DNA from 2 places in the Streptomyces sp. NPDC059002 genome. Region 2 is predicted to be linked to the other one. Evidence: riboswitches for the same ligand, from Rfam matches in the RefSeq annotation. Region 2 holds a riboswitch; the other holds the start of a gene.
The links. Region 2 has a riboswitch for cobalamin ahead of ACFWZ2_RS26330 (ABC transporter substrate-binding protein). Riboswitches for the same ligand answer to the same signal wherever they lie in the genome.

Region 1 (4,736 bases), on a different contig from region 2:
GCCCGGCAGATCCAGATGATCGCGATCGGCGGTGCCATCGGCACCGGCCTGTTCCTCGGCGCGGGCAAGGCCATCCACAAGGCCGGACCGAGCCTCATCCTGGCGTACGCCATCGCGGGCCTCGTCATCTTCTTCATCATGCGGGCGCTCGGCGAGCTCCTCATGTACCGGCCCGTGTCCGGCTCCTTCTCGGAGTACGCGCGTGAATTCATGGGCCCGTTCTTCGGATTCGTGACCGGCTGGACGTACTGGCTCTTCTGGGTCGTCACCGGCATCACCGAAGTCACCGCGGCCGCCCAGTACATGCAGTACTGGACACACGGCTCCGTGCCGCAATGGGCGTACGCCCTGATCTTCACGGTCATCCTGTACGGCGCGAACCTCATCTCCGTGAAGCTCTTCGGTGAGCTCGAGTTCTGGTTCTCCATGGTCAAGGTCACCGCCATCATCGGCATGATCCTGATCTGCATCGGCATCCTCACCATCGGCTTCTCCGACGCCGGTGACACCGCGTCCGTCAGCCACCTGTGGAACGACGGCGGCTTCTTCCCGAACGGCATCGGCTCCACGCTGATGACCCTGCAGATCGTGATGTTCGCCTTCCTCGCCGTCGAGCTGGTCGGCGTCACCGCGGGCGAGTCCAAGGACCCGAAGACCGTCCTGCCCAAGGCCATCAACACCGTGCCGTGGCGCATCGCCGTCTTCTACGTCGGCGCCCTGATCATGATCCTGTCGGTCGTCCCGTGGACCTCCTTCAAGCCCGGCGTCTCGCCGTTCGTGAAGGCCTTCGAGGAGATGGGCCTCGGCGTCGGCGCCGCCATCGTGAACTTCGTGGTCCTCACCGCCGCGCTCTCCTCCTGCAACTCCGGCATGTACTCCACCGGCCGCATGCTGCGCGACCTGGCGCTCAACGGCCAGGGCCCGAAGTTCTTCACCAAGCTCACGAAGAACGGCCTGCCGCTGATCGGCACCACGGTCTCCGCCGCGTTCATGCTGTTCGGCGTCTGGATCAACTACCAGTGGCCGGGCGAGGCGTTCAACTACGTCGTCTCCTTCGCGACCATCTCCGGCATGTGGGCCTGGATCATGATCCTGGCCTGCCAGATCCGCTACCGCCGCAAGGCCGACCGCGGCGAGCTGCCGCAGTCCACCTTCCGTGCCCCGGGCGCCCCGTTCACCAGCTGGTTCGCGCTCGCCTTCATCGGCATGGTCATCGTGATGATGGGCGTCGACAAGGACGCGCGGATCTCGCTGTACGCCGCGCCGGTCTGGGCCGCGATCCTGGTCGTCGCCTACCAGGTCCTCAAGCGCCGCAACCCGCAGGCCGCGGCCTTCAACAAGCGGAAGACCGGTGTCTCCGACAGCGTCTCCGTCACCAAGGACTGATGTCGCCAAGGACTGATGTCCTCAAGGGCTGATGTCACCGAGGACTGAGCGGCTCCCCAAGGCCCCTGTCCAGCATTCGGGCCCTCGCGTACCACACTTCGGTACGCGGGGGCCCCTCTGCTTATCCTGGCTGCCATGCTGACCATCACCCAGGCCCTCCAGGACCAGATCGTCGCGCACGCGCGCCAGGACCACCCCGACGAGGCGTGCGGCGTGGTCGCGGGTCCCGCGGGCACCGGCAGGCCCGAGCGGTTCATCCCGATGCTGAACGCCGCGCGCTCGCCCACGTTCTACGAGTTCGACTCGGGTGACCTGCTCAAGCTCTACCGCGAGATGGACGACCGCGACGAGGAGCCGGTGATCGTCTACCACTCGCACACGGCGACCGAGGCGTACCCCTCGCGCACCGACATCACGTACGCCAACGAACCCGGCGCGCACTACGTCCTGGTCTCCACCGCGGACACCGACGACGCGGGTCCCTTCCAGTTCCGCTCGTTCCGGATCGTGGACGGCGAGGTCACCGAGGAAGACGTGCAGGTCGTCCAGGCATACTGATACTGACCCACGATCGCCCCCAAGCTCTTAATGAGCAGGGGGGACCCCCATTTTGAGGCGGCAGGAACAGGAAGCCGGTGCAAGCCCGGCACGGTCCCGCCACTGTGACCCCACCCCCTTGCCACGTGCCGGGGCGGGGAAGTCAGGAACTGACCTGCCGCCTTTCTCCACACGACGCAGGGGACGCGGAAATCCCCTGGAGGAGGCAGCACCAGTCATGCCCCGCCCGATACGCGCCCTGGCCGCCGCGGCCCTGCTCGTCCCGCTCGCCGCGTGCTCCTCGCCGGACTCCGGCGGTGACGCGAAGCCCGCCGCCAAGGCCGCCGGATTCCCGTACACCGTCACCAACTGCGGTGTGCGGACGACGTACGACGCACCTCCCGAGCGCGCCGTCACCATGAACCAGCACGCCACCGAAGTGATGCTGGAACTGGGCCTGCGGGACCGCATGGCGGGCACCGCCTACCTCGACGACAAGGTCCTGCCGAAGTACGAGAAGGCGTACGAGGCCATCCCCGTGATCGCCAAGGAGTACCCCTCGTACGAGAAGCTGCTCGCCGCCAACCCCGACTTCGTGTACGGCGGTTACTCGAGCGCCTTCCTCGCGGGCGACGGCCGCGGCCGCCCCGCGCTCGCCAAGTCCGGCATCAAGAGCCGCCTGAACATCGAGGGCTGCGCGAAGCGCCCCGTCACCATGGACGACGTCTTCCGCGAGGTCCGCGAGGTCGGCGCCACCTTCGGGGTGCGGGATCGGGCCGACACGTGGGTCCGCGGCGCCGAGCGCGAACTGGCCGCCACGACCGAGCAGTTGAAGGGCAAGAAGCCCCGGTCCGTCTTCGTCTACGACAGCGGCGACAAGACGGCGTTCACCGTGGGCGGCCGCGGCATCGGCAACGACATCATCAAGCGCGCGGGCGGCCGCAACGTCCTCGCCGACGTCGACAAGTCCTTCGCCGACGCCTCCTGGGAGACGGTCGTGGACCGCAAGCCGGAGACCATCGTCATCCTCGACTACGGCGCCACGTCCGTCGCCCAGAAGAAGAAGCGCCTCCTCGACGACCCGGCCCTCGCCGACGTCCCCGCCATCAAGAACAAGCGCTTCGCGGTGCTTCCCCTTTCGGACATGGTCACAGGAGTACGAGCACCAGAGGCGGTGAAGAAGCTGGCGGCGCAGCTGTGAAGGCGCAGGGTGTCCAGCCCGTCCGGCGTTTGAGGACGAGCCCGAAGGGCGATGGGCGCAGGTCACGGGGACAGCACCTCGTGATCCTGACGGCGCTCACCGCAGCCCTCGCGGCAGCGATCGTCGCCGGGTTGGCCCTCGGTTCCGTACGCATCCCGCCAGGGAACGTCATCGAGATCCTCACGGGGAACGCGGAACCCTCCCCGTTCCGCACGATCGTGCTGGACGTCCGACTCCCCAGAGTCCTGCTGGGCGCCACCGTCGGCGCGGGCCTCGCGGTCATCGGCACCGTCCTGCAGGCCCTCGTCCGCAACCCCCTCGCCGACCCGTTCCTGCTGGGCGTCTCCTCGGGCGCCTCCGTCGGCGCGGTCGGCGCGATCGTGCTCGGCGGCACCTTCGGCGTCGGCTCGGCGCTCGCGACGACCGTCACCATCCCCGCGGCGGCCTTCGCGGGCGCACTGATCGCGCTGGTCCTCGTCTACGCCCTGGCGCGCAGCGGCGGCGGGTTCGCGACCGGCCGCCTGATCCTCGCCGGAGTCGCCGTCTCGTACATCCTGACCGCCCTGACCAGCCTCATCCTGGTCACTGCGGACAGCGCGGACCACCTCAAGGAAGTCCTGTACTGGACGCTCGGCGGCCTCGGCAGCGCCCGCTGGGACATGCTCGCCCTGCCCTGCGTCGCCCTGGTCGCCGGCACGGCCCTCCTGATGGCGCTGGCCCGCCCCCTCGACCTGCTGCTCGTCGGCGAGGAGGGTGCCACCGTCCTCGGCCTGGACACCGCCCGCTTCCGCGCCGCCGTCTTCGTCCTCGCCTCGCTCCTGACCGGCGTCCTCGTGGCGTACAGCGGGGCCATCGGCTTCGTCGGCCTGATGGTGCCGCACGCCGCCCGCATGCTGGTCGGCGCCGCGCACCGCCCGCTGCTCCCGGTGGTGGCGCTGATGGGCGCGGTGTTCCTGGTCGTCGCCGACCTCGCCGCGCGCACGGTCGCCGCGCCGCAGGACATCCCGGTCGGCGTGCTCACCGCGCTGACCGGCGGCCCGTTCTTCCTGTGGCTGCTGCGGCGGCGTACCGAAGGAGTCCCGGCATGAACCAGTCACCGCCCGCCGGTGAACTGCGCACCGAGTCCCTCTCGTACGAAGTGGGCGGCAGGCTCCTGGTGGACGGCGTCGACCTGACCGCCGCACCCGGCGAGACCGTCGGCGTCGTCGGCCCCAACGGCAGCGGCAAGACGACCCTGCTGCGCTGCGTCTACGGCACCCTGCGCCCCACCCACGGCCGCGCCCTCCTGGACGGCGACGACCTGGTGGCGATGCCCGCGAAGGCGCGCGCACGGCGCCTGGCCACCGTGCCGCAGGACGGGCAGGCCGCGTTCGAGCTGACCGTCCGGCAGGTGGTCGCCATGGGCCGCTCCCCGCACAAGCGCTTCTGGGAGGCGGACACGGCGGCCGACGAGGAGCTCGTGCGGGCGGCGCTCGACCGGGTCGGCGTCGCCGCGCTCGCCGACCGCGCGTTCCCCTCGCTCTCCGGCGGCGAACGCCAGCGCGCCCTGATGGCCCGCGCCCTGGTGCAGCGCCCCACCCTCGTCGTGCTCGACGAGCCCACCAACCATCTG
Region 2 (4,736 bases):
CATGCTGCCCGACGACGGCGATCCGGCGCGCGACGGTGCGGCGGCCGGTGTCGGCCAGCGGGCGGCCGTCCAGGGTGACCACTCCGGAGGCCGGGGCGAGGACGCCCGCGAGGATGCGCAGGAGCGTGGACTTGCCGGAGCCGTTCGGGCCGAGGAGGCCCACGGTGGCGCCCGCGGGCGGGGCGAGGCTGACGCCGTCGACGACGAGGCGGCCGCCCGCCTCGCGGCTGACGCGGTCGGCGCGCAGGCCGTGGGTGTTCGGTGCGCCGGCTGCGTACGTCATGTCGCCCGCCTCGTCCGGTAGAGCACGGCGACGAACGCCGGTACGCCGATCAGGGACGTCACCACGCCCACCGGGACCTCCTGCGGGTCGAGGACGGTGCGGGCCAGGGTGTCCACCCAGACGAGGAAGACCGCGCCCGCGAGCGCCGTGACGGGCAGCAGTCGGGCGTGGCCCGAGCCGACGAAGGCGCGGGCCGCGTGCGGCAGGACCAGGCCGACGAAGCCGATGGCGCCCGCCGAGCTGACCAGGGCGGCGGTCAGCAGGGCCGTGGTGCAGAGCAGGATCAGTCGGGTGCGGGCGACGCGGACGCCGAGGGTCGCCGCCGCCTCCTGGCCGAACGCGAAGGCGTCGAGGGTGCGGGCGTGGGACAGGCAGACGAGCAGGGCGCAGGCCAGGACGGCGGCGCACAGCCACACATCGGTCCAGCCCACCCCGCTGAGCGAGCCGAGCAGCCAGAACAGCACCCCGCGGGTGGTCTCCGCGTCGCCCGCCGTGAGGATGACGAAGGACGTGAGGGCGGAGAAGAGCTGCATCGCGGCGACGCCGGACAGGACCACGCGGTCCGTGCTGCCGCCCAGCGTGTGGCTCAGGAGCAGCACGAGGGCGAACGAGCAGAGCGCGCCCACGAAGGCGCCCGCCGACACGGACACCGCTCCCCCGCCCACGCCGAGGACGACGACCGCGACCGCGCCCGTGGACGCCCCGGAGGAGACCCCGAGCACGAAGGGGTCGGCGAGGGGGTTGCGGAGCAGGGACTGCATGACCGCGCCGCACACCGCGAGTCCCGCGCCGCAGACCGCGGCGAGCAGGGTGCGCGGCATCCGCAGGTTCCAGACGATGCCGTCCCTGATCGGGGTGAGCCGCGCCTCGCCCCAGCCGAGGTGCGCGGCGAGCGCCGACCACACGTCGGGCACGGAGATGTCCGCGGGCCCGATGGTGACGGCGACGGCCACGGAGAGGACGAGCGCGACGGTCCCCGCGAGGCACAGCAGCCCCTGCCGCGCGGTGGCGGCCGCGGTCGCCCTGCTCACCTGGCGAGCCCGAACTTCCGCAGCCCCGCGGCCACTTGCTCGATGCCGTCGACGGTGCGGATCGTGGGGTTCATGGCCTGGCCGCTGAGGAGTACGTAGCGCTTCTTCCGCACGGCGGTCAGGTTCTTGGTCACCGGGTTGGTCTCCAGGAACTTGATCTTCGCGGCGGCGCTCTCGGCGGACTGCGACTTGCGGGTGAGGTCGCCGATGACGAGGACGTCGGGGTCGCGGTCGGCGACGGTCTCCCAGTTGATCTGGGGCCATTCCTCGCGGGTGTCGTCGAAGACGTTCTGCGCGCCGAGCTCGCGGGTGATGATGCCGGGGGCGCCGCAACAGCCCGCCATGTAGGGGGCGTCGGAGTTGGCGAACCAGTAGAGGAGCGTGGCGTCGGAGGCGTCGATGTCCTTGGTGGCCTTGGCGACGCGGGCCTTCATGCCGGCGATCAGCTTCTCGCCGCGCTGCTCGACGCCGAACACCTTGGCCAGGTCGCGCACTTCGCCGTAGACGGTGTCCATGGTGAGGGTCTTGACGCGCTTGCCGTCGCCGCCGCCGTCGTTGTCCTTGCCCGCGCAGTCGGTGGGCGAGACATAGACGGGCACGCCGAGTTCGGTGAACTTCGTGCGGTCGGCGACGCCGCCCTTGCCGACCGTGTAGAGGAAGGAGGCGCTGACGAAGTCCGGTTCCTCGGCGAGGACCTTCTCCAGGGACGGGTAGCGATCGGAGAGCCGCTCCACCTTCGCGTTGTCCTTCGCGAGGTTCTTCAGAACGGGGTCGGTCCAGGTGCCGGTGCCCGCCATGCGGTCGGCGAGGCCGAGGGAGAGCAGGATCTCCGTGGAGCCCTGGTCGAGGGAGACCGCACGCCGCGGTGGGGCCTTGACCTCGGCCTTCTTGCCGCAGGACGCGACCGTGACCGGATAGCCGTCGGCGCTCTTGCCCGCGGGCCGCTGTGCGGAGCCGTCGCCGCACGCGGTGAGCGCGAGCGCCGCGGCGCAGAGCAGGGCGGCCTTACGTATACGGTCTTTCGAGGACACGCGATCCCTTGAGTCTCACGGCTCATACGCGGAGCCTGGCCTGCGTCACGCCCTCCGGCCGCCCGGTGTGCGGGCGGAGGCGCCAGCAGGTCTTCGGACTCGGGGATCGGCCGGGCGGGGCGCCTTCCCAGGCGTCGTCGGACGCCCAGTGGCCGTGGCCCCGCCCGTCCCCCTCACCGCTGCGCGTCAGTTCCGGATTCTCACCGGATTCCCTGGCCCAGGTGTGGGTTTGACTGGCTTGCGCAAGTTATCACGCGTGGTCAGGGGGCCGGTTCCGGCCTCGGCTCGCCGCGGTAGGTGCCGAAGGACCAGCGGTTTCCCTCCGGGTCGAGGATCGCGAACTCACGGCTGCCGTACGGCTTGTCCTCGATCTCGGCGGTGATCCGCACGCCCGCCGCGACGAGGCGTGCATAGAGCGCGTCGACCTGGTCGGTGACGACATAGGCGCCGGACGTGCCCGGCGTTCCGCAGGTGCCTTCGGGCGCGGCCGGATCGTACGAGCCGAGCATGATGCCGCCGCCCTCGGGCCAGTCGAGCTGGGCGTGGGCGACGCGGCCGCCGTCCTCGTGGACGGCGGTGCGCAGGAAGCCGACGGTGCCGACGAGGAAGTCGATCAGGGCGGGGGCGTCCTGGGCCTGGAGGCCCGGCCAGATGGCCGGGGCGGGGGTGCCGGGCCGCTGTTCCGCCGGGGTCTTCGGTGTGGTGTTCATGTGTCCCAGTCTTCGCCCGCGCCATGCGCCCCGGCTTGGATATTCCGGCACTCTTCGGCCAGCCAGCGGGTGGGGCTCACTCCCGTGTACTGCCGGAAGTCGCGGACGAGATGGGAGTGGTCGTAGTAGCCGGAGTCCGCCGCGACCCGGGCGATGTCGGGCCCCGTGCCCGCCGTGACGGAGCGGACCACCGCGGCCTTGGCGTGCTCGAAGCGCATCAGGCGCGCGGCCTGCTTGGGGCTCAGTCCGGTCTCGGCGCGGAACAGCGCGGTCAGCCGTCGCTCGCTGAGCGCGACGTGCCGGGACAGGCCGCCCACGGTGCCCGCGCCCCGGTGCCGGCCCAGCCAGGCCCAGGCCTCGGCGACCTCGGGACGTACGGAACCCGCGGCCCGCTCGTCGGCCGCGCGCCGCCTCAGATACGCGGACAGGAGGGCGAAGCGGTCCTCCCAGCGGTCGAGGGCGCACAGCCGCTCGCGGACCTCGGCGGCGCGGGCGCCGAGGACGTCCGTGCCCGCGGTGACGAGCTGCCCGGTCAGTGCGGCGGCGGGCAGTCCGAGGAGGGTGCGGGCGGCGAGGGGGTGCACGGCGAGCTGGATGCCGGCCTCGTGCTCGGGACTGACGAGGTACGCCGGGCTCTGGTGCAGGCCGCCCACGACGATGTCGGTGCGCACCGCGTCCGCACCGGTCGCCTGGCCGGGCGTGACGCCGCTCGCGATGTCCCCGTCGAGGGAGAAGACCAGCGTCAGATACGGCGACGGCAGGCCCTTGTGCAGGGTGGGCCGCTGCCCGGCGGTGCGGTAGCCGACCGCGGACACGACCATGCCGTCGAGCCGGGGAACGGCCCGGACGAACTCCTGGGAGCCCATGCGTCCCAGTATGCGCGGCCGGGGCGGCTCGGGTTCGGCTACCCGTATTCACCGGCCCCATGCCCCGCGTTCACGGTGACTTCGATCATGGGAAATGGCGGCGCGGCCCCATAGCATTGCGCGCCGCTCCGGACGGGGCCGCACATCGCTCTCAGGGAACGGCAGGGACGTAGAGACATGGCAGTACGGGCAAAGAACAAGCTGGCCGTCATCGGCGCCACGGGGGCGCTCGCCGCCGCCGTCCTCGCGGGCAGCGCGCTCTGGCCGACCGCCGAGGCGAACGCGGCGGGCTCCTCCGCGAAGACCGCCGCGGGCGAGCTCTCGCACTGGCCGAAGCCCGTCGCGAAGCAGCTCGGCAAGGTCATCGCGAAGAACGACCACAAGGGCGCGTACGCCGTCTTCGACGCGGACAACACGACGTACCGCAACGACCTGGAGGAGTCGCTGCTGCCCTTCCTGGAGATGAAGGGCGTCCTGACCCGCAAGACGATGGACCCGTCCCTGAAGACCATCCCCTTCAAGGACACGGCCACGCACAAGGAGAGCCTCTACAGCTACTACAACCGGCTGTGCGAGGTCGACGACCAGGTCTGCTACCCGTGGGCCGCGCAGATCTTCTCCGGCTTCACGCTGAAGGAGCTCAAGGGGTACGTCGACGAACTCCTCGCGTACAAGAAGCCGATCCCCGCCGAGTACTACGAGGCCGGGAAGCTGACGAAGACCGAGGTGAAGGCGCCCGAGTTCTCGCGCGGCATGCAGCAGCTCTACAAGACGCTGCGCGCGCACGGCATCGAGGTGTACGTCGTCAGCGCGGC

Region 1: linked by a shared signal. The riboswitch ahead of ACFWZ2_RS25250 (ABC transporter substrate-binding protein) and the one ahead of ACFWZ2_RS26330 (ABC transporter substrate-binding protein) in region 2 are both predicted to bind cobalamin.

The regions. Positions count from the first base shown of each region.
Region 1 is NZ_JBHYJI010000030.1:44,275-49,010, forward strand. It holds gene ACFWZ2_RS25240 (amino acid permease) at 1-1,386, shown strand, start outside; gene ACFWZ2_RS25245 (Mov34/MPN/PAD-1 family protein) at 1,522-1,944, shown strand; cobalamin riboswitch at 1,967-2,117, shown strand; gene ACFWZ2_RS25250 (ABC transporter substrate-binding protein) at 2,162-3,124, shown strand; gene ACFWZ2_RS25255 (FecCD family ABC transporter permease) at 3,211-4,212, shown strand; gene ACFWZ2_RS25260 (ABC transporter ATP-binding protein) at 4,209-4,736, shown strand, end outside.
Region 2 is NZ_JBHYJI010000032.1:67,163-71,898, forward strand. It holds gene ACFWZ2_RS26320 (ABC transporter ATP-binding protein) at 1-283, opposite strand, end outside; gene ACFWZ2_RS26325 (FecCD family ABC transporter permease) at 280-1,314, opposite strand; gene ACFWZ2_RS26330 (ABC transporter substrate-binding protein) at 1,311-2,345, opposite strand; cobalamin riboswitch at 2,412-2,598, opposite strand; gene ACFWZ2_RS26335 (VOC family protein) at 2,606-3,055, opposite strand; gene ACFWZ2_RS26340 (helix-turn-helix domain-containing protein) at 3,052-3,921, opposite strand; gene ACFWZ2_RS26345 (haloacid dehalogenase-like hydrolase) at 4,099-4,736, shown strand, end outside.